2 regions of the Microbacterium soli genome follow, and region 2 is predicted to be linked to the other one. Evidence: predicted binding sites of a transcription regulator. Region 2 holds the regulator's gene; the other holds the start of a gene.
The links. The regulator HspR, encoded in region 2, represses chaperone genes until heat shock. The targets are predictions, from matches to a motif close to AAGTTGAGTCNNNNNGACTCAACTT.

Region 1 (11,063 bases), 410 kb from region 2:
CAGCACCGCAGACACATGGGTCTCGACGGTTTTGATCGAGATGAAGAGTTCGGCCGCGACCTCCTTGTACGCATAGCCGCGGGCGATGAGACGCATCACCTCCTGCTCGCGGGCCGAGAGGCGGTCCAGCTCGTCGTCCACCGACGCCGTCTCCCCGGCCACCGCACCGAACGCATCCAGCACGAAGCCCGCCAGCCGCGGCGAGAACACCGCGTCGCCGTCGGCCACCGCGTGCACGGCGCGCGAGACCTCCACCCCGGACGACCCCTTGGTGATGTACCCGCGCGCGCCGGCGCGGATCACCCGCACGACATCCTCCGCGGCATCCGACACGCTCAGCGCGAGGAAGCGCGCCGTCGTCGGCGCCGAACCGCGGATCACGGACTCGCCGCCGGCGGCATCCGCTCCCGCTCCGCCGGGCAGATGCACGTCCAGCAGCACGACGTCGGGCGCCGTCTCGGCGATCACGGCGATCGCCGAAGGCACGTCCGCGGCCTCGCCGACCACCTCCACGGTGTCGTCGAGGTCGGCGCGCAGACCGGAGCGGAAGATCGAGTGATCGTCGACGATCACCACGCGGATGCCGCTCATGCGTCCTCCCCGGCCCTCGTCTGCGCCCCCGCGGTCCGCAGGTGCACCTCCGTGCCGCCCTCGTCGCTGCGCACCGTCGCCGAGCCCCCGTTCCGCCTCATGCGGCCGATGATCGACTGCCGGACCCCGAGCCGGTCGCCGGGAACCTCATCGAGCGCGAACCCCGTCCCGCGGTCGCGGATGAACACGTCCACACCGCTCGCGGAGCCCTCGATGTACACCGACACCTCGCCGCCGGCATGCCGCGCCGCGTTGAGCATGGCCTCCCGTGCGGCGGCCGCCACCTCCCCACTGGCGCGCTCGGCGGAGAGCCCGGCGGAGACGACGTCGATGCGCACGGGGAAGTCCAGCTCCAGGGCGCCCGCGTAGTCGCGCAGGTCGGTGGCCAGATCACTGTCGGCGGGAGCGTCCCCGTCGTACAGCCACGCCCGCAGCTCGCGCTCCTGGGCTCGCGCGAGACGGGCCGCCTCGCTGGAGGCCCCCGCACGGTTCTGGATGAGCGCCAGGGTCTGCAGCACCGAGTCATGCAGGTGGGCAGCCATCTCGCTGCGCTGCTCCTCGCGGATGCGCCGGATGCGCTCCCCCGACAGCTCGCGCCAGCGGTGCATGAGCGACGAGGCGAACATCGCCAGCAGTCCGGCGAACGGTGCGAGCAGGTAGGCCGGGTCGACCGGGTTCGTCAATGTTCCGATCAGCAGAAGCATCATCAGGACGATCGCAATACCGCGCACGATCGCCGCATGCCGCGGCCCACGGGCGGGGTCATGCCTGTCGATCAGATCGGCCCACAGTGCCGACACGACCAGCAGCAGCACCAGACCGAAGAGGGCGCCCAGATCCGCGTATACGGGGGAATGGACCCCCATGTCCACCGGCGACACGCTGAACATGCCTCCACCGCGCAGAGTCAGCAGCACGATCAGCTCGAGAGCCGCCGCGACGACCAGCAGCACCCACGCGACCGGCGCCCTCCGCGACGGCGCCGACGCGCCGTGCTCCCACGGTGTGAACGCCCAGCACCAGATGTAGAGCAGGATCCCGGCGCCGGCGAGCATCGTGAGCGCGACGAACAGGCCCCGCACGAGGAGGACCGACACGCCCAGGTGCCGTGCGAGCCCCGCCGTCGTGCCCGAGATCAGGCACTCGCGCACGCGTGTCAACTCCGGGCGCGGCGGCGCTGCGGCACGCGGCGGCCGCACCAGGGGCGTCGACGACGGATGCTGCGCGGAAGAGGACATGACGCCATCCAACCACTCGACGGGCCACGGACTGGAGCCCGGAGGCCAGGATCAGGGGCCGGTCAGGGGATCCCCCCATGGCGGCATCCGACCGCGCACCGCAAGGATCGGAGCATGACCTTTCCGACTGCCCCGCCTCCTGCCCCGGAGCGACCTGCGCCGCCCCCTCGATCCGACCGGTTCTTCTCCTGGGTCTCCGGGTTCGGCGTCGCGCGCTCCGACGGCTGGATCGGTGGCGTCTGCGCCGGCATCGCCTCACGGCTGCGCATCGATCCGCTCATCGTCCGCGGCGTGTTCGTCGTGGCGGCGCTGTCCGGCCTACCGATGATCTTCCTCTACGCCGTCGCCTGGGCCCTGCTCCCCGACCCCGAGGGGCGCATCCACCTGCGAGAGCTGACCCGGGGACGGTTCGAGCCCGCCCAGCTGGGAATCCTCGCCGGAATCCTGCTCGGGATGGCCTCGATCACCCCCGCGGCCGGTCTGCTGCTCGTCGAACGCATCCTCAACCCGTACTCGCAGCAGATGTCCGGGCCCAGCCCGTTCGGCGTCTTCCTCTTCATCGTCGGGCTGGTGCTGGTCGGCATCCTGCTCGCCCTGATCGTGCGCGCCGCGCGCCGCACACCCGGGGGTGACGCGCCGCATCCGCGAACGGCTTCCGCGACGGCGACTCCCCCTTTCCCCTCCGCTCCGGCCGGTTTCTCGGACGCGGCCGTCGATGTGGAGTTCCGGGAGGGGGGTGCCGGGCCGGAGGGCGCGTCGTCGGCATCCCCTCTCCCCCCCGAGTCGCCCACCCCGTCGGCGGATGGGGATGCGGATGCCGAGGCTCTGGCGATCTGGCGGGCGCAGCACGCCGCCTGGCAGCAGCAGGACCAGGCGTGGCGTGCGCAGCAGCAGGATGCGGAGAGGGCGGCCCGAGATCGCGCTCGTGCGGAGCGGCAGGCGACCGCTGCGGCCTTCGCCGCCGAGGCCGCGGAGCGCCGCCGCATCCGCCGCGCCTCGAACCCGCGGGCGAGCGTCGCATACGTCGCCACGACGGCGGGCGTGGCACTGGTGAGCGCCGCCGCGGTGCGGCTGCTGTCCTCCGACCCGGGGCTGACGACGGCCGCCCTGGCCGTGCTCACCGCTGCGCTGGTGCTGGCCCTCAGCATGATCGTCGCCGGGGTCGCCAGGCGCCGCAGCGGCTTCCTGGCGTTCCTGACCGCGAGCACGCTGGTGGCGGGGCTGATCACCGCGGGCGCGGCCACGATCGGGAACGTGCGCTTCGGGGACGCGGGGCTGTCCAATCGGAGCGCCGGCGTCACCGAGTCCCGGCAGCCGTTCGGCAACACGGGGATCATCCTGGTGGCCCTCGACGACCCGGTTCCCCATCCGGTGGTGCTGCACAAGGGAACCGGGTACACGGAGATCTTCGTGGACGAGGGCGTCGAGCTGCGGCTCACGGCCACCGTCGGCGACGCCACCGTCGAATGGCATCGGATCGAGTACCCGCAGAACGGCGACAGCACGAGCACGGCGGGCCTCTTCACCGGCACCCGTCTCTCCGACGGACGCACCCTGTACAGCGAGACCATCGCGTCGTCGCCGAATCCCGATGACCCCGGCGCACCGCCGAGCACCACCATCGCTCCCGTGACGATCGACCAGCAGTCCGGACGCATCGTCGTCGTGTACTCGACCCACGCCGAGAAGGAGGCCGCGAGATGAGCACCGACCCGACCGTTCCCCTTCCCGAGCCGGACGCCGTGCTCGCAGATTGCACGGGTCGGGTGGAGCAGAACGAGCCGATTGAGCCCGAGGGCCCCGCGCCGGTGTCCGCTGCGCAGCCCCGAACCCGCTGGGCCGCCATCGTCTGGGGCGTGTGCTTCGCCGTGCTGGCAGGGTACGCGATCTGGATGCTCGGCAGCGGCGACCGCCGGGACGACGTCTCCGACTGGTTCGCCTCCCTGACCCCGGGGACCGTGACGGCCTTGGCACTCCTGACCGTCGGCGCCCTGGTCCTCGTCAGCGGCGCGGTCGGCCTGATCCGGCGCGCTCAGCGCTCGCGCCTCTGAACGCGCGGGAGGGCGGCCGATCGTTCGAACCGGCCTGCCGCCCTCCTGCCTCCGCGTCCCCACGCGGAGCCCGCGTCCCCACGCGGTCCGGTCAGCTGCGGCGCCGCAGCATCCCGTAGCCCTGCCCGGCCGCCAGCAGCGACAGGGCGAGGGCCGCGACGAGCAGACCGAAATCGCGCAGCGCGATGTCGAGATACCCGCCGACGCTCACCAGACTGACGATGATCCCCAGCAGCCACACCGCCACGACCAGCCCGCCCAGACGGGGCAGGAAGGCGACGAGGACCCCGGCCACGATCTCGACGACACCGACGATGGCCATCGCCGTGTAGGCGTCGCCCGGGATGATGGCATCCATCCACGGAGCGAGATACCGTTCCCAATCCGCGGTGAGGATCCTGGCGAACTTGTCCAGTCCGAACAGGATCGGCGCCACGACGAACACCGTGCGCAACAGCAGGAACGCGAGATGGTCGCCGTTCTGCATCACCGAGGATCGCGCCTCGCTTCGACCGCTCATCATCGGGCCGTCCTTTCTAAAAGAGGTTACTATCGAACATAGAAGCAATCCGTTCTAACTGCAAGAACAACTTCTTTTAGAGGTCATCATGGACATCACCGCTCGAGCCTCGAGCATCGGCACGCTCGCCGACGACACCCGCCGCGCGCTCTACGAGCACGTCCGCGCACAGCCCGAACCCGTCAGCCGCGAGGCCGCGGCCGCAGCCATCGGCATCTCCCCCACCACGGCGCGGTTCCATCTCGACAAGCTCGTCGAGGCGGGGCTGCTGGAGACGGAGTTCCGCAGACTCTCCGGACGCAGCGGCCCGGGTGCCGGACGCCCGTCCAAGCTGTATCGGCGCGCGAGCGAGACCATCGCCGTGTCGCTCCCCGAGCGTCGCTACGACCTCGTCGGGCATCTGCTGGCCAGTGCCATCGAACGCGCGGCGAACGGCACGAGCCTCGAGGACGCCGTCGCAGAGGTCGCCCGCGACGAGGGACGCGCGATCGCGGCATCCGCTCCCGCCGGGGATGATCCCGCCGACGATCTGGAGCGCGTCTCCGATGTGCTCGCGGGGCAGGGCTTCGAGCCCCGGGAGGACGACGGCGCCCTCACGCTGGCCAACTGCCCGTTCGACTCGCTGGCCCGCGAGCACACCGATCTGGTGTGCTCGGCGAACCTCGCGCTCGTCGGCGGCATCCTCGAGGGCATGGGATGCCCGCATCTGCGCGCGCATGGCGAACCGCACGCCGGCCAGTGCTGCGTGGCGGTGCGCCCCGCCGACTGAGGCGTCCGAGACGCACCCGTCACGCACCGCGCGTCGCACAGTGACCGAGGACAGGAGATTCTCCCGGAACAGGACGATCACCGCGCATCCGGTCCTGTTCTCGGCGAATCTCCTGTTCTCGACGACCGCACCCGCCGGCGCCGCTACGCTGATGCGATGAGGAACGACCGGCGCCGCCACGCACGACCGCGCCCCGGCAGGTCGGCGCCGAAGAAGGCACGGCAGAAGCGCGCACCGCACAAGGCCGCGGCGAAGACGTCTCCGCCGCGCACGGCTCCCGAAGAGCCGCGGACGCTGCGGCTCGGCCTGATCCCGGGAACGAACCCGGGGCGGTGGATCGACACCTGGAAGGAGCGGATGCCGCACGTCGAGCTCGAGCTCGTGCCGATGTCCTTCGCCGAGCAGCGCGAACAGCTCGCCGACGTCGACCTCGCGTTCGTGCGGCTTCCGCTGCGGCGCACGGAGGACCTGCATGTGATCCCGCTCTACGACGAGCTGCCGGTGGTCGTGGCATCCGCCGACTCGCACCTGATGGCGGCGGACGAGCTCTCCGCCGACGACCTCGCCGGCGAAGTGCTGATCACCCCGGCCGATGATGTGCTGGGGCCGTTGGGCCTGGCGACCGTGGCGCCGCGATTCCCGACGATCACGACGACGGCGGATGCCGTGGCGACCGTCGCCACGGGCGTCGGCATCCTCGTCATCCCGATGTCCCTCGCGCGCCTGCACCAGCGCAAGGACGCCGACCACCGCATCCTCCGCGGCGGCCCGACATCCACCGTCGCGCTGGCGTGGCCGCGCGATGCCACCACGCCCGACGTCGAGACGTTCGTCGGCGTCGTCCGCGGCAGGACCGCGAACTCCTCGCGCTGAGCGGATCGAGGTGAGGCGTCGGAGCCGACCGGCACGTCGCGCTGACGGTGTCGAACAGCATGGTCGGCGGGGTTCGCCGCCCGGGCGGGAGCGGACAGGGTCTGGTGGGTCTGCAGGAGCGGTCGGACCGGCCACGGCCATGACGAGGGTGAGGGGCGTCCGCGGGCGCCCCTCACCCTCAGGCCGCGGAGGGCCGGATCATGCGGGCTTCGACCCGGATGCCGTCGCCGTCGGCGTCCACCCGCACCGATCCGCCGTCGCCCAGGTCGCCGGAGACGAGCAGATCGGCGATGCGGTCGTCGACCTCCCGCTGGATGAGGCGCCGCAACGGCCGGGCGCCGTACTCCGGCTCGTAGCCGTGCTCGCCGAGCCATGCGACCGCGGCATCCGTCACCTCGACGTCGATCTCGCGGCCCGCCAGCCGCTTCGTCGTCGCCTGCAGCATGAGCCGCACGATCCGGTCGAGCTCCTCGCGCGAGAGCTTCTGGAAGATCACGATCTCATCGATCCGGTTGAGGAACTCCGGCCGCATGACCTCGCGCAGCCTGCCCATGACGCGCGCCCTCAGGTCCTCCCGGGAGGCGAAGCCCGAGGCATCCTGAGATGCCACGAAGCCCATCGCACCCGACCGCGAGGCGAGGAACTCCGACCCGATGTTCGAGGTCATCACGATCACCGTGTTGCGGAAGTCGACCGTGCGGCCCTGCCCGTCGGTGAGGCGACCGTCATCGAGCACCTGCAGCAGCAGGTTGAAGATGTCGGGGTGCGCCTTCTCGATCTCGTCGAACAGCACGATCGAGTAGGGGTTGCGACGCACGCGCTCCGTCAACTGCCCGGCCTCGTCGTAGCCGACGTATCCCGGAGGGGCGCCGACCAGGCGCGATGCGGTGTGCCGCTCGCCGAACTCGCTCATGTCGAAGCGGATCACCGCCGTCTCGTCGTCGAACAGCCGCTCGGCGAGGGCCTTGGCCAGCTCGGTCTTGCCCACGCCGGTCGGCCCGAGGAACAGGAACGACCCGACCGGGCGATTCGCGTCGCCCATGCCCGTCCGGCTGCGCCGCACGGCCCGTGCCACTGCGGCCACGGCGTCGTCCTGCCCGATGACACGCGCATGCAGGTCGGCCTCGAGGTCGCCCAGCCGTTCCCGCTCCGTCTCGGTGAGGCGGCTGACGGGGATGCCGGTCGCGCGCGAGATCACCGCGGCGATCTGCGCCTCATCGACCACGGCCTCGGCCCCGGATGCCGTGGCGGCCTCGTCGATCCGCGCCTGCACGGCGGCGATCTCATCGCGGATGCGCGAGGCCTCCTCGTAGCGCTCGGCGCTCACAGCCGCGTCCTTCTTCGTCTCCAGGTCTGCGAGCTGCTCGCCGAGCGCGTCGACGTCAGCGGTCAGTCCCAGCTGCAGGCGGAGCCGTGCGCCGGCCTGATCGATCAGATCGATGGCCTTGTCCGGCAGCACACGGTCGGGCAGGTAGCGGGCGCTCAGCTCCACGGCTGCGCGGATGGCGTCATCCGTGTAGGCGACGGCGTGATGCTCCTGGTACGCGGGCTTGAGTCCGTCGAGGATGCGGACGGCATCCTCGATCGAGGGCTCGGACACCTTCACGGGCTGGAAGCGACGCTCCAGCGCCGGGTCCTTCTCGATGCGACGGTACTCGCTGAGCGTCGTGGCCCCCACCATGTGCAGCTCACCGCGGGAGAGCCGCGGCTTGAGGATGTTCCCGGCGTCCATGCCACCGCTCTCACCGGATCCGCCGGCCCCGACGACGGTGTGCACCTCGTCGATGAAGACGATGATCTCGCCCTTGTGGGCGGCGATCTCATCCATGGTCTTGGTCAGGCGCTCCTCGAAGTCGCCGCGGTAACGGGCACCGGAGAGCATGGCGGGCAGGTCGAGCGCGACCACGCGGCGGTCCTTCAGCTGCGCGGGCACGGAGCCGTCGACGATCGCCTGCGCGAGGCCTTCGACGATGGCGGTCTTGCCGACCCCGGCCTCGCCGATGAGCACCGGGTTGTTCTTGGTGCGGCGGCTGAGGATCTCGATCGTCTGCTCGATCTCCACGGCGCGCCCGATCACCGGATCGAGCTCGCCGGCACGGGCGCGGGCGGTGAGGTCCAGTCCGTACTGGTCCAGCATGGGGGTCTTGGAGGACTGCCGGGCGGCATCCTGCCGCGACGGCGCACCGGTGCGCACGGGCTCGCGCATCCCCTGGGTGAGCGCCTCCGCGGTGACGCCCTCCCGGGCGAGGATCTGTCCGGCCGGCACATCCTGCCCGAGCACGAGCGCGAAGAACAGATGGTCGGGGTCGATATAGGTCGACCCCGAGGAGCGGGCGACCTGGTAGGAGTGGAACAGCGCCCGCGATGCGCTGGGCGTCAGCGTGGTGGCATCCGCATCCGCCATGCCGCGGCTCTGCGGGAGCCGTGCCTCGACGGCGGCCGTGATCGCGGCGGGCGAGACGCCGATGCGCTCGATGGCCGCGGACACGCTGTCATCCTCGACGATCGCGCGCAGGATGTGCAGCGCGTCGAGCTCGGTCTGACCGCGTTCGAGCGCGAAGCGCCCTGCTGCCTGCAGGATCTGCTGGGTGCGCGCGGTGAGGAAGCGGCTGAGGTCGATCGAACGGCCCTGCCGTGCCTGCTCACCGGCGAGGTAACGGGCCAGGAACTCGTCGAAAGAGCCGGAGCCCGCCTGGTTGAAGTCGTTGGGCATGTCGCTTCCTCTCAAACTTGAGCGTACCTATATCAACTTCAACGACACATGATGCCCGTTATTCCCCGAGAACAGCAAATCCTGTGCTCGAGCGCGCCGCACCTCGTCCGTGCGCCACGTGCGCGTGCGCCCGAAGCACAGCACGACGGATGCCGAGCACCGCTCGTTCGCGCGCGGTCTCGGCATCCGTCGATGGCGCGAGCCTCCTGCGACGGGTTCGCCGCTCTGCAGGTCCGGCGGAAACGGTCTGACGCGACCGCCCCGGGTCAAGCCCCGTGCTGCGGCGGTCAGACCCGCAGCAGGGCGATCTTCTCCTCCAGGTAGCCCGCCAGCGGCACCAGCTCGCCCGCCGGGGACCAGCGCACGCCCGGTTCGCCGTCGCGCAGCGCGAGCGGGCCGGATGCCGTGCCGGCATCCACCGCGGCAGGATCCAGCACGCGCCATCCCAGGTGCACCACCTCGCCCTCCGCGAAGCCGCCGCGCCGCGCCTGCGCCCGCCGCTCCGCCCTCGCCCGGGCCGACTGCGCCGTGTACCCGCGCCGCACCTCCTCGGCCGCGCGCAGGATCTCCCCCGTCGCCAGCACGGCGTCGTCCGTGAGCAGCAGCACGCCCAGATGCCAGGCGCTGCCGGCCCGGACGATGCGGTCCTTCCGCCAGCGGGACGAGCGCAGCACGCCGAGGCCCTCTCGCGGCGCATCGGCGAGACGCCGCCTGGCGTCATCCAGCAGTTCGACGGTCGTGACGCTCACCCTGACAGGGTAACGATTCGCGGGCACGCCGCTCATGCGGGCAGAATCGAGACACGCCCGCCTCGACCGGGGACACCAGTTCAGGAGCATCCATGCCGCAGACCGACACCGCACGTCTTCTCATCGCCTGCGACGACCAGCCAGGCATCGTGGCGGCCGTCGCCGGAGTGCTGGCGTCGCACGGAGCCAACATCATCTCGCTCGACCAGCACTCGACCGACGAGGTGGGCGGCAGGTTCTTCCAGCGGACGGTCATCCACCTCGACGGCCTCGCCGCCAAGCGCCCCGCGCTGGAGGCGTCGATCTCCGAGATCGCCGCACGGTTCGGCATGGAGTGGTCGCTGCACGACGCCGCCAAGCGCAAGCGCGTGGCGATCTTCGTGTCGAAGTACGACCACTGTCTGCTGGAGCTGCTGTGGCGCACGCAGCGCGGCCAGCTCGACATCGACGTCACCATGGTGGTGTCCAACCATCCCGATCTGGCGGAGTCCGTGCGCTCATTCGGCGTGCCGTTCGTGCACATCCCGCGCGGCGAGGGTCCGGATGCCAAGGCCGAGATGGAGCGGCGGCAGCTGGAGCTGCTGCAGGGCAACGTCGACCTCGTCGTCCTCGCGCGCTACATGCAGATCCTCAGCGACGACTTCATCGCGCGCATCGGCGCACCGGTCATCAACATCCACCACTCCTTCCTGCCCGCCTTCATCGGCGCGAACCCGTACGCGCGGGCGAAGGAGCGCGGCGTCAAACTGATCGGGGCGACGGCGCACTATGCCACGGCCGACCTCGACGAGGGCCCGATCATCGAGCAGGACGTCACGCGCGTCACGCACGCCGAGTCGGCCGCCGAGCTGCAGCGTCGTGGCGCGGATGTCGAGCGCTCCGTGCTGGCGCGCGCCGTGAGGTGGCACGCGGAGGACCGCGTGATCGTGCACGGCCGCTCCACCGTCATCCTCTGACCCGGACGTCGCGAGGCCCGGAGCCGGGGATGCCGGCGCGCAGCTCCGCGAGCACCTCGGCGGCGGCATCCCACCGGGCCAGCGGTGCGGACTGGCCCAGCCACAGCGACTGCAGCTCGCCCAGACCCCGTTGCCCGGCGATGGAACGGAAGCGCCCGGTCAACCAGTTCTGCGCGGGGAACGGCGCGATCGCCCCGGATGCCTCGATCTCGCGCACGGCGCGATTGGGCACGCCGCGGGCCGGCCTGCCGCTCATCGCCCGGGTCAGCACGCTCCCGTCCGCAGCCGTGGAGCGGATCGCCGCACGATGCGCGTCGTTCGCCGCCGATTCGCGCGTGACGAGGAACGAGGTGCCCACCTGCACACCGGATGCCCCCAATGCGAACGCCGCCGCGACGCCGCGCCGATCACCGATGCCGCCGGCGGCGATCACGGGCACATCCACGGCATCCACCACCTGCGGCACCAGCGAGACCAGCCCCACCAGCGACTCCTCCGCGGAGCGCAGGAACGACGCCCGGTGGCCGGCGGCCTCCGCACCGGTCGCGACGATCGCATCCACCCCGCCGTCCGCCAGCGCGACGGCCTCCGCGACCGTCGTCG
Region 2 (11,063 bases):
ATCCCGAGCACGCCGAGGAGCATGACCTCCGTGTGCAACGTCCTGCGGGCGAGCAGTATGAGGTAACCAAGACCTTCTTGCGCACCCATGAACTCCGCGGCAATGCCGAGACCGAAAGAGGTCGCGGCCGACACCCGGACACCGCTCCAGAACGCCGGGAGTATCGCCGGCAGGTAGATGGTGCGATATATGCGCAGTTTTCCGGCACCAAGCGTTCTGGCAGCACCCACATAGGTGGGGCTGACATGAGTGAGTGCTTCGTATGTCGTCACGACCATGGTCACGAAACCACCCAGCGCGATCAGAAGGATCTTGCCCAGATCACCCAATCCGAACCAGAGGATGAAGAACGGGATCAAGGCGAGCGCAGGGACGGGCCTGAGCACCTCGACAAACGGATCCATGATCGCGGAGTACAGCTTGCTTGCATGCATCAACACCCCAATGGAAACCCCGAGTGCGATTCCCAGCAGCATGCCGAGCACCACGCGGTAGGTCGTGGCCCACATCGCGACAAGATAATTCCCGCCCAGCGTTCCCAGCGCTTCCCAGGTTCCAACGGTCGAAGGGAAGTAGAGGGGGTCGACGAACACAGAAACTATGAAGTGCCAGACAAGGAGAGTCCCTACTACGACGCTGGCACTGATAATCCAGTATCGGCTGGTGGACGCAGAGCTGCGTGTACGCCGAGTTCGGCTGTTCACTGTGCTCATACGACATCGACCTCCAGACGGCTGCGAATCTCGTACCTCAGCCGTTGAAACTCTTGAGAAGCGATGACCCCCGGATCGCGGGGCCGCGAGAACGGAACCTCGAACTCAGAGTCGACGCGAGCCGGACGGGGCGTCATCACGACGACGCGATCGGCAAGAAAAATCGCCTCCTCGATATCGTGTGTCACCAGTACGATCGTCTGTGACTTCTCGCCTTGAGCCATTTTCACAAGATCCAGCTGCATGGCTTCACGCGTCAATGCATCCAGGGATCCGAACGGTTCGTCGAGCAGCAGAATGTCGGGGTCGGTCACATAGGCACGCGCCAACTCCACACGTTTACGCATTCCGCCACTAAGCTCTTTCGGATACCGCTTCCGATGGTCGAGCAGATCCACTTTCGAAAGATAATGTGCAACCTTGTCCTCTGCCTTCTTGCGGTGTTCGCGCGACATTGAGGAAAGCGATCCCAATCCATACATGACGTTCTTCTCGACGGTCATCCATGGAAACACCGTGTCACTTTGGAATACCATTCCGCGGTCCGAGCCCGGCCCGTCAATTTCAGCGCCGCGCGCGGTGATAGTCCCTTCAGTCTGAGTCAACAGACCTGCGATCATGTGCAAAAGAGTGGATTTGCCGGAACCTGATGGGCCGACCAGTGCGAGAAACTCTCCTTCCCTCACCTGCAGGGACACATTTTCGACAGCATGCAACGGGCCACTTCTAGTCTCATACACATGGCTTACCGAGTCAATGATGATGGAACTGCCGGGCATATTGGTCTGCACACTCTCCGAATTGTTGGTGTCCTCACCCGATATATCCACGCGGATACCTTTCAAAGGTCTCATAATCATGGTTGGGAATGATGAGGTCGCTATCACTTCGGAGTCTTTGAGAACTCTGTTCCCATTCATCGAGCGACCAGTAGTTCCCCGGTGGCCAGTTCCATTCGATGTTCTTGTAGCTGTAGAAGAAGTCGCCGGCGAGGACCACCTTGCCCAGTTCCGTGTCGACAGCGACTGCCTGGCTTCCCGCGGTGTGACCACCGACCCACCATGCCTCAACGCCGTCGCAGATCGTGACGTCCCCCTCGACCGCCTCCACACGGTCGAGTACATCGATCAGATAGGGAGTGAACTCGCGCCAGTGGAACTCTGCATAGGGTGGCGGGGTGAGGCCCCACGGAAGCTCTCTGCGTTGGACGATGAACCGCGCATTCGTGTATGCCGGGGCATTCGCGAAGTGGTCAAGGTGCAAGTGCGTCAGGATGACGACATCGATCTCCTCCGGAGTGGTTCCATGCGAGGCCAAGAACTTGCGGATGTCATGTTCTGGCCTCGTCGTATAGACCTGCCCCTGGTCCCGTGTACGAAACACCTTGTTGGCATGGGCTGCGTTCTCGGGGCTGATGCCTGTGTCCACGAGGATCTTCATCGTCGGAGTGGGTATGTACCACAGGCAGATCGGCTCGAGAACTCCCGGAGCAACACTGCCATCAGGCCACGTGATCTGTTCCCTGTACCCATAGAGACGGATATCCTCGGGCGGTACATCCGGATGTACGCCCGAGTTGAGCAGGAGCACGCTGATGCTCTTCTCATCGAGCTTGATCTCGGTGGTATCCGCGAAATAGATCTTGTGCTTACCGGATCCCGTGGACGTCATCATCTACTCTCCACGAGATCCCCGCTCGCATGCTGGGCGCCCATGGACTCCCAGGCATCCGACTCGTACTTCGCCATGTACTGCGCGTGGATCCACTGGAACGGGAAGATGCGGTCGAGATCCACCGGCCCGGAGACGACGCCTCGTTCGAGATAGAACTTCTCCACGAACTCGTACCGCGGGCGCCAGTAGAACTGACTGGATTCGTCGAACACCATCGCCTCCATCTGCTCGCCGGAAGCGGGGAAGAGCTCGACCTTGTTCCACACGCTCTCCAGGTCCTCGTGCGTGTAGTTCGCTCCGGTCTCCGACGAGAGCTTGTCAATGATGATCTGGAACCCTTCCTCCGGGTTCTCCTCAATGAACTGAAGGCATCGATAGATGACCCTCTGGAAGCTCATGAAGACCTCAGGCTCTTCCGCGATGAGCTTCTCCGAGGCTGACCAGCCGCCCTGAATGGTCGCTTCACTCGAGAGGTTCTCCGCCGTGATCAACGGAACCATGCCTTCTTCGACGAGACGGGTCCGCTGCGGGAGTCCCCCGATGTAGCCGTCGCCCGCACCGCCCATGAACGCGGCGAGATTCTCATCAGGATTGCCGTCGATGAACTTCACATCATTGAAGTAGTCGAGACCACCGCTCTGAGCCGCTGCCGCGACGGTCAGTTCGAAGTCGGAGTTGGTCGTCAGGAGAATCGTCTTGTCGCGCAGCTGCGCACAGACGTCTCGCCGTGCTTCTTCCGGCGTCGCGCCGGCCGCAATGGCCTGATCGTAGGTAGTGAACGGTCCATCGGGACGGACCATTATCGCGCCGCCCTGGAACAAGAAGAAGATGTTGCTCTGCACCTGTTCCGGATACTTATCCTGGCCCCCAAGGACGAACGCGTCGTTATTGGTGCCGATCTCAACGGAACCCGAGGCAAGAGATTCGGTCACGCTCTCATAAGAGAGGTTCACGATATCGAGTTTGATCCCCTCTTCTGCCCAGTATCCCTTTTCGATCCCGATCAGCACCACATAGAAATCTTGGAATGGGGTCAGGCCGACTTTCAACGTCCTCAGTGAGCTTTCGCTGTCCCCCGAACTCGGCGCGCAGGAACTCAACAACGACGCGGAAGCCATCGCCGCTGAACCTATTCCGACCAGTTTCAGGAACTGACGACGTCCGAGAGCATGACGCCAGTATCCAACAGCTTCATTGCCTGCTTGATTCACTTCCAACTCCCACTAGTTGAGGTCTATTGACAATATGGCTTGAATTTCAAGAAATCGATTACACGGAGCGTAACCTACGCAATATCCGGTGTCAAGTGAGGCGTATCCACCTGCGCCGTACGAGCCACCGGTCGACGTCATATCGAACAGGTCAGGTATCAGCCAGCCACGCCACAGAGTTCTTCATGATCTCGGCGTACCCGTCCCATTCTGTGAAGCCTCGAGGACACCAATGCGGCGCGATGTCTGAAGTCCATACGAGAGATCTGCCCTGTCCCACGCTGCGCACGGCGAGCAGCGGATCATCCCCTGCTGAGACGATGACCTCCGAATCAGGGCGAGCGATCGTGCGGTTGTAGCCGAGCAGGGGCGGCCATTCGAGATCGCGCACCGAGTCGACGACGGCATGTGATTGCCGTACGACGCCGACCACGCCTTCGGGAACCTCGACTCGATCGTCCGCGGCGTGAATCTGCACCGGCAGCACCGCCTCCACATCGGTGCCGTGAAAGCGGGCTCTCCCGTCGATTCCCTGAAAGCTCATGTAACCGCCCGCCATCATCAACCCTCCACCGGACCGCACCCAATCGGCCAGGACGGCGAGCCGGTTCGGCACAGCCACACCGTCTACCCATGTCCTTCTGCTCAGCAGGAAGGTGTTCGCCCCGATGTCTGAGAGCACCACGACGTCGAACTGATTCAGTTCTTCGATCGTCCATGGGAACTCCTCCGCGACTTCATGCCCCGGCATGTGGGTAACGCGCATCCCCATGTCCTCCAACGCACGTTTGAAGTCACCGACGCCGGTCTCGAACGCACTGCTGGTGAAGTGGTCGAATCCCTTCGTATGAGTCGTGGTGGTAATCCACGACTCACCGGCAACAAGCACACGGATCATCTCCGTCACCCCTTGGCTCTCACTCATCCGAAGACCGAGGACAACACTGTGTCGGCTCTGCATCTTCTTTGAAATCGATTACAGTTAGGTTATGATAATCACTAATCCTCGAAGACACCAACCGTCGTGCCAGGTTGGCCTCCCAGACCGCAGGCGGACGAAGCAGTACCGCCTCACACGTGGCATACGTACCCTGATCGCGTGACGAACATAAGTGACGTAGCGGCTCTGGCGGGGGTCTCCACAGCAACGGTCTCCCGAGTGCTCAATGGCACGGCTCGAGTGAATCCTTTACTCGCCGAGCGCGTCAGATCCGCTGCGCAGCGGTTGGATTACCGCCCGAACGCGCTTGCACGCAACCTTCGCAAGCGGCGTTCGCGCGTCCTGGCTCTCATCATCTCCGACATCGAGAACCCCTTCTTCACCGCCGTGGCAAGAGGTGTGGAGGATGTTGCCCAGAGCAACGGGTTCTCCGTCTTCCTCTGCAACGCAGATGAGAATCCGGAGAAGGAGGCCCGGTACTTGGAGATCGCCGCACAGGAGCGCGTGGCAGGTGTCGTCCTCTCACCCCACAGCAGTGACACCGATGTGTCAGAACTCATTTCGGCGGCGATACCCGTCGTGACCATCGACAGGTTCCTGAGCACAGCCGTGGACTCCGTGGTGGCAGACTCACAATCCGGAGCCCGCGACGCGACCCTCCACCTGCTCGATGAAGGCTGGTCGAACCCGGCTTGCGTCACGGGCCCAGTGAACGCGATCACAGCCATCGAACGCGCCTCGGGATACCGAGCGGCTCTCAGCGAGCGAGGTCGTGAGTCCGTTACACGCATCGTGCATCGTGACTTTCGCGTGGAGGGAGGCTCCTCAGCTGCATTGGAGCTTCTCGACAGCGCCAACCCCCCGGACTCCTTCTTCTCCGCCAGCGCCAATCTGACCCTCGGCATAATCTCCGCGCTGACATCCGCCGGAGTGGTCATCGGCCGTGACGTCGGCCTCGTGTCGTTCGACGACGCTCCCTGGGCGACATTGATCGACCCCCCACTCACTGTAGTGAGCCAGCCGGCCTACGAGATCGGCAGACGCGCTGCAGTCCTCCTGATGCAGCGCGTCGTCGATCACACCGGCTCACCCGCCGATGCGGTGACTTTGGAGACCGATCTGATCGTTCGCCGAAGCTCTCGCCGCCAACGATGACCTCGGGGGTTGAACGCGGCGACGGAGCCCTCGGAGTTGACGTTGAAGCGAACAACAGTAAAAGCGCCGGCCGTGCGGGCGTGCACCCCTCGCTGAGTTAGACTGAACCAGCAACGAGCACCGGGAAGCGAGGTGGTTCATCATGTCCGGTGACAGTCATAGTCGCAGGCACCTCATCCCCACCGCTTCCGCACCGCTCGGCTGAGCAGGCGCATCCGCCCCGACGCAGGATCCGCCCCGGCGCCCGCCCACGCGGTGCCTTCCTGAGAAGGCATGCCCATGACTCCGACCCAGCTCCAGAACGTCTCCGAGGCCGCCGACGACATCCGTCGGCTCATCGCGCAGGGCGACCTGCCCGGGGCCTCCGCCGCGCTCACGCCGCTCGGCGTGCCCGAGGTCGTCGAGCTCGTCGATCGCCTGAGCATCGAGGACGCCGCGATCGTCTACCGCCTGCTGGCCAAGTCCCGGGCGCTCGAGGTGTTCGAGGCGCTGTCCCCCGGCACGCGCGGTGACCTCGTGCAGGCGCTGCGCAACGTCGAGATCGCCGCTCTGTTCGCCGAGATCGACCCGGACGACCGGGTGTGGCTGCTCGACGAGCTGCCGGCATCCGTCGCTCCGCAGCTGCTGCGCGGACTGACCCGGCAGGAGCGCGACCTCACCTCGGGGATGCTCGGGTACCCGCAGGACTCCATCGGACGACGGATGAGCCCGGAGTTCGTCACCACCCACCCGCGGCTGACCGTGGCGGAGACCATGACGCGCATCCGCGGCGCCCTCGCGCACGCGGAGACGATCTACACCCTGCCCGTCACCGACGGAGGCCGGCGGGTGGTCGGCGTCATCAGCCTGCGCGATCTGCTGGCGGCATCCGACGACGATCTCGTCGCCGACCTGATGAGCCAGGCGCACCTCGCGGAGGTGACCGAGGACGCCGAGGCCGCCGCCCGCCGCGCCACCGACTACGGCCTGCTGGCGCTGCCGATCGTCGACCGCGAGCAGCGGCTGGTCGGCATCCTCACGATCGACGACGCCGCTCGCATCCTCAAGCAGGCCGAGAGCGAGGACGCGGCGCGACAGGGCGGGGTGGAGCCGCTGCGCCGCTCGTACCTGTCCACCCCGATCCGCCGGCTCGTGCGCTCCCGTGTGGTGTGGCTGCTCGTTCTCGCCGTCGGAGCGACGCTGACCGTCCAGGTGCTGGACGCCTTCCAGACGACACTCGCGCAGCTGACCGTGCTGGCCCTGTTCGTGCCGCTGCTGATCGGCACGGGCGGGAACACCGGCAACCAGGCCGCGACCACGGTCACCCGCTCGCTGGCCCTCGGAGAGGTGACACCGCGGGACCTGTTCCGGGTGCTGGCGCGAGAGGTGCGCGTCGGGTTCTTCCTGGGTCTGCTGCTGGGCGCGCTCGGCTTCGTGCTGGCGGGCCTGGTCTACCAATGGCACATCGGGGCGGTCATCGGCCTCACCCTCGTGGCCGTGTGCACGGTCGCGGCCTCCATCGGCGGCATCATGCCGCTGGCGGCCCGCGCCATCCGCGTCGACCCGGCCGTGTTCTCCAACCCGTTCATCACGACCTTCGTCGACGCGACAGGATTGATCATCTACTTCCTCATCGCGAAGGCCGTGCTGGGGATCTGAGCCGACCATCACGGCGCGGAAGAACCCGGCGACATCGACACGGGAGAGAGGAAGGACATGGCGACACGCCCCGCGGAGCCCGAGCAGCGCCGCCACGACTCCCCGGTCCGGCAGGGCCTCGTGCCGGATGCCGAGCTGCCGCACCTCGTGCACGACGACATCACCCCCCTGGGCGCCCTGTTGGGCGACCTGCTGTCCGTCGCCGCGGCCCTGGAGGCCGGCGGCGTGCCGGTGCTGCTGATCCGTCACGACCGCTCCACCCCAGCGCTCGTGGTGGATGCCGACCGACGGGCGGATGCCCTCCTGGCGTTGCGTGAGCGCCTGCCCGACGGACCGTTCCACATCAAGATCAAGGGCGCCCCCGCGGTCCCGATCGACCGCGTGAGGCTGCCGGGGAGCGCGCCGCTGGCGCTGCGGGTCTTCCGCCCTCGGGTCACCTCGCGCGGGAACCTGCGATATGGTGCGCACTGGGCGGCGCGCGTGGAGTTCTGGCGCTTCGGCGTCGACGTCATCGAAGCCCCCAGGGAGAATCTGCTCACCCGGCGGCAGACGCCCGCCTCGGATGTGGCGTTCGACGAGGTGGAGCAGTACGGACGCCGCTGGCGCACCCTCGCGGGCATGTTCGATCCACATCCCGACGAGTTCCACGGCGATGTCGACATCGTCTTCTCCTGGGTGGACGGCTCCTCCCCCGCGTTCCAGCGGCAGCGGGCCGCGCGGCTGGCGCGGAATGCGGTCGGCACGGGCGACGGAGGTCCGCACCGGTACCGGCATGTCGACGAGCTGCGCTACGCCCTGCGCAGCGTGCACATGCATGCGCCGTGGATCCGACGCATCTTCATCGCCACCGACTCCCCCGCGCCGACCTGGCTGGCCGAGCATCCGAAGGTCACGATCGTCCGCAGCGAGGAGTTCTTCGCCGACCCCGCCGTGCTGCCCACCCACAACTCCCACGCCATCGAGGCGCAGCTGCACCGCATCCCGGGGCTGTCGGAGCACTTCCTCTACTCCAACGACGACATGTTCTTCGGCCGCCCCGTCGAGCCGGAGATGTTCTTCACGCCCGCCGGGCACACGCTGTTCGTCTCGAGCCCGGTGCGCATCGGACCGGGCGAGCCCGCCGCGCACCGCAGCGGGCACGACAACGCGCTGCGCGTCAACCGCGCGCTGCTGCGCGAGCGCTTCGGCCGCACGATCCTGCGCGACCTGTCGCACTGCGCGACTCCGTTGCGTCGCAGCGTGCTGTTCGAGCTGGAGCGCGAGTTCCCCGCGGAGTTCGCGCGCACCGCCGCCGCGCGCTTCCGCTCGATGACCGACATCTCGGTGACCAACAGCCTGTACCACCACTACGCGCAGCTGACCGGCCGGGCGTCTCCCACCACCCGGCCGCGCATCGCGTACGTGCAGACGACCGCGGCGGGGGCTCTGCAGCGCATGGACGAGCTCGCCGAGCGTCGGAACGTGGACCTGTTCTGCCTCAACGACGGCCCGGAGACCGACATCCCCGAACAGCTGCGCAGACGCGCGGTGCAGGACGTCCTGGAGCGGATGTTCCCCATCCGCGCGCCGTGGGAGCGACCGGGTGGGCCGGTGGACGAAGCGCTCACGAGCGACGGAACAGGGGCCGACGGCCCCGTGTCGGTCGAGGTCGAGTCGGGCTGAGATGTCGGGGCCGCGCGGCTACTCCGCCTCGTCGCGCGCGCCCGGCCGCCACAGGACGACCTCGGTGGAGCGCCGGATGCGGCGACCGGCGCCGACGGAGAACACCTGCCCCGAGGCGCCCGCCGCGAACACACGCACGCCGGGGCGGTTCTCCCGCTCCGTGCGCAGCTCGTTCTCCAGCTCGACGACACGTCGGCGCAGCATCCGCACCTCGTCCTCCATGTCCAGCAGCCGAGCGATGGCGGGCAGGCTCACTCCCTCGCTGCTCAGCTGCGCGACCTCCCGGAGCTGCTCGATGTCGCGCATCGAGTAGCGCCGCGAGCCCCCGCGTGTACGCCCGGGCACCACCAGCCCGATGCGGTCGTACTGCCGCAGCGTCTGCGGGTGAAGACCGGACAGCTCCGCCGCGACGGCGATCGCGAAGAGGGGGGACTCGGCATCCATGGGACTAATCCTGCGCCTTGGCCATCATCTCGGCGCGCGGGTTCTCCGCAGGACCCACCGCCTGGAACGCCAGCAGCGCCTCGCGGGCGGCGGCGTCGAGATGCGAGGGGACGGCCACCTGCAGCTCGGCCAGCAGATCGCCGGTGCCCTTCTTCGCGGATGCGATGCCGCGGCCCTTCACCCGGAGCACGCGTCCCGACGGCGTGCCGGGAGCGACACGCAGCTTCACCGGGTCGCCGCCGAGGGTGGGCACCTCGATGGTCGCGCCCAGCGCCGCCTCGGCGAAGGTCACCGGCACGGTCAACCGCAGGTTCAGCCCGTCACGGGTGAACACCGGGTGCGGCCGGACGGTGACCTGCACGACGATGTCCCCCGGCTCGCCGCCGTCCGGCGACGGGCGACCGCGACCGCGCAGGCGGATCTTCTGCCCGTCCGCGACGCCCGCGGGCACCTTGATCTTGAACGGCTTCCCGTCGCCGGCCTGCAGGGTGATCGTCTCGCCCTGCGCGGCGGTGGCGAAGTCCAGGGTCGTGCGGGCGGTGACGTCCGCGCCCTTCTGCGGGCCGCCGAAGCCGCGGAACCCCCCGGTCGACTGGCCGAACCGGCCGCTGCCGAAGGAGCCGCCACCCTGGTTGAACATGGCGAAGATGTCGTCGAAATCGGCCCGGCCGCCGCCCTGGCCGAATCGGCTGAACACGTCCTCGAACCCGCCCGCACCACCGCCGGGCGCGGTGAAGCGCGCCCCCGACCCCATCGCGCGGATCTCGTCGTACTCACGGCGCTGCTCGGCGTCGCTGAGCACGGCGTACGCCTCGCTGATCTCCTTGAACCTCGCCTCCGCCTTGGCATCGCCCGGGTTGGAGTCCGGGTGATACTTGCGGGCGAGCTTGCGGTACGTCTTCTTCAGCTCCGCGTCGGAGACGTCCTTGGAGACGCCGAGCGTCTTGTAGAAGTCCTTGTCGAACCAATCCTGGCTTGCCATCCACCACCGCCTATTCGGCCGGAACCGCGACGACGACCTTCGCCGGACGCAGTTCGACATCGCCCAACCGGTAGCCGACCTCGACGACCTCGACGATCGTCGACGTGGTCGCCCCGGGGGTGGGCTGCTGGAAGATCGCCTCGTGCTGCTGCGGGTCGAACTCCTCGCCCGCCGCTCCATAGGCCACCACTCCCAGCCGCTCGACGACGCCGCGGATCTTCTCGGCGATGACCGCGAAGGCGGAGCCCTCGACGAGGTCACCGTGCTGCTGGGCGCGGTCGAGGTCGTCCAGCACGGGCAGCATGCCCTTGGCCGCCTCGCCCTTGGCGCGGGCGATCTCGATGTGCCGCTGCTCCTCGGTGCGCCGGCGGTAGTTCGCATACTCGGCGGTCAGCCGCTTGAGGTCGTTGAGCAGCGCGTGCTCGGCATCCACCACACCGGCGTCCGAGCCGTCCTCGCTGGCCGCCTCGTCGATCTGCTCGGTGCCCAGGATGTCGTCGACGGTGAAGTCGTCGTCCGACCCCTCGGCCGCGGCCGCCTCGGCGGAGTCCTGCGGAACATCCGGGTTCTGCGACTCGGGGCCGGATGCCTGCGCATCCGACCCCTCGCCCGGAACCTCGGCGCTGTTGTCGTCGAAGTTCTTG

Region 1: a site for HspR is predicted at 8,770-8,794, ahead of ABD770_RS08800 (ATP-dependent Clp protease ATP-binding subunit). Genes of this name have one in related genera too.

Annotation. Positions count from the first base shown of each region.
Region 1 is NZ_BAABCP010000001.1:1,897,536-1,908,598, reverse strand. It holds gene ABD770_RS08835 (LuxR C-terminal-related transcriptional regulator) at 1-591, opposite strand, end outside; gene ABD770_RS08830 (ATP-binding protein) at 588-1,829, opposite strand; gene ABD770_RS08825 (PspC domain-containing protein) at 1,944-3,533, shown strand; gene ABD770_RS08820 (hypothetical protein) at 3,530-3,880, shown strand; gene ABD770_RS08815 (hypothetical protein) at 3,972-4,403, opposite strand; gene ABD770_RS08810 (helix-turn-helix transcriptional regulator) at 4,489-5,169, shown strand; gene ABD770_RS08805 (LysR family substrate-binding domain-containing protein) at 5,326-6,042, shown strand; gene ABD770_RS08800 (ATP-dependent Clp protease ATP-binding subunit) at 6,221-8,755, opposite strand; gene ABD770_RS08795 (glutaminase) at 9,043-9,504, opposite strand; gene purU (formyltetrahydrofolate deformylase) at 9,597-10,460, shown strand; gene ABD770_RS08785 (NAD(P)H-dependent flavin oxidoreductase) at 10,450-11,063, opposite strand, start outside.
Region 2 is NZ_BAABCP010000001.1:1,486,005-1,497,067, reverse strand. It holds gene ABD770_RS06985 (ABC transporter permease) at 1-593, opposite strand, end outside; gene ABD770_RS06980 (ABC transporter ATP-binding protein) at 710-1,558, opposite strand; gene ABD770_RS06975 (N-acyl homoserine lactonase family protein) at 1,527-2,387, opposite strand; gene ABD770_RS06970 (ABC transporter substrate-binding protein) at 2,384-3,598, opposite strand; gene ABD770_RS06965 (glutamine amidotransferase) at 3,750-4,496, opposite strand; gene ABD770_RS06960 (LacI family DNA-binding transcriptional regulator) at 4,698-5,693, shown strand; gene mgtE (magnesium transporter) at 5,973-7,331, shown strand; gene ABD770_RS06950 (stealth family protein) at 7,389-8,993, shown strand; gene ABD770_RS06945 (heat shock protein transcriptional repressor HspR) at 9,012-9,437, opposite strand; gene ABD770_RS06940 (DnaJ C-terminal domain-containing protein) at 9,442-10,419, opposite strand; gene ABD770_RS06935 (nucleotide exchange factor GrpE) at 10,430-11,063, opposite strand, start outside.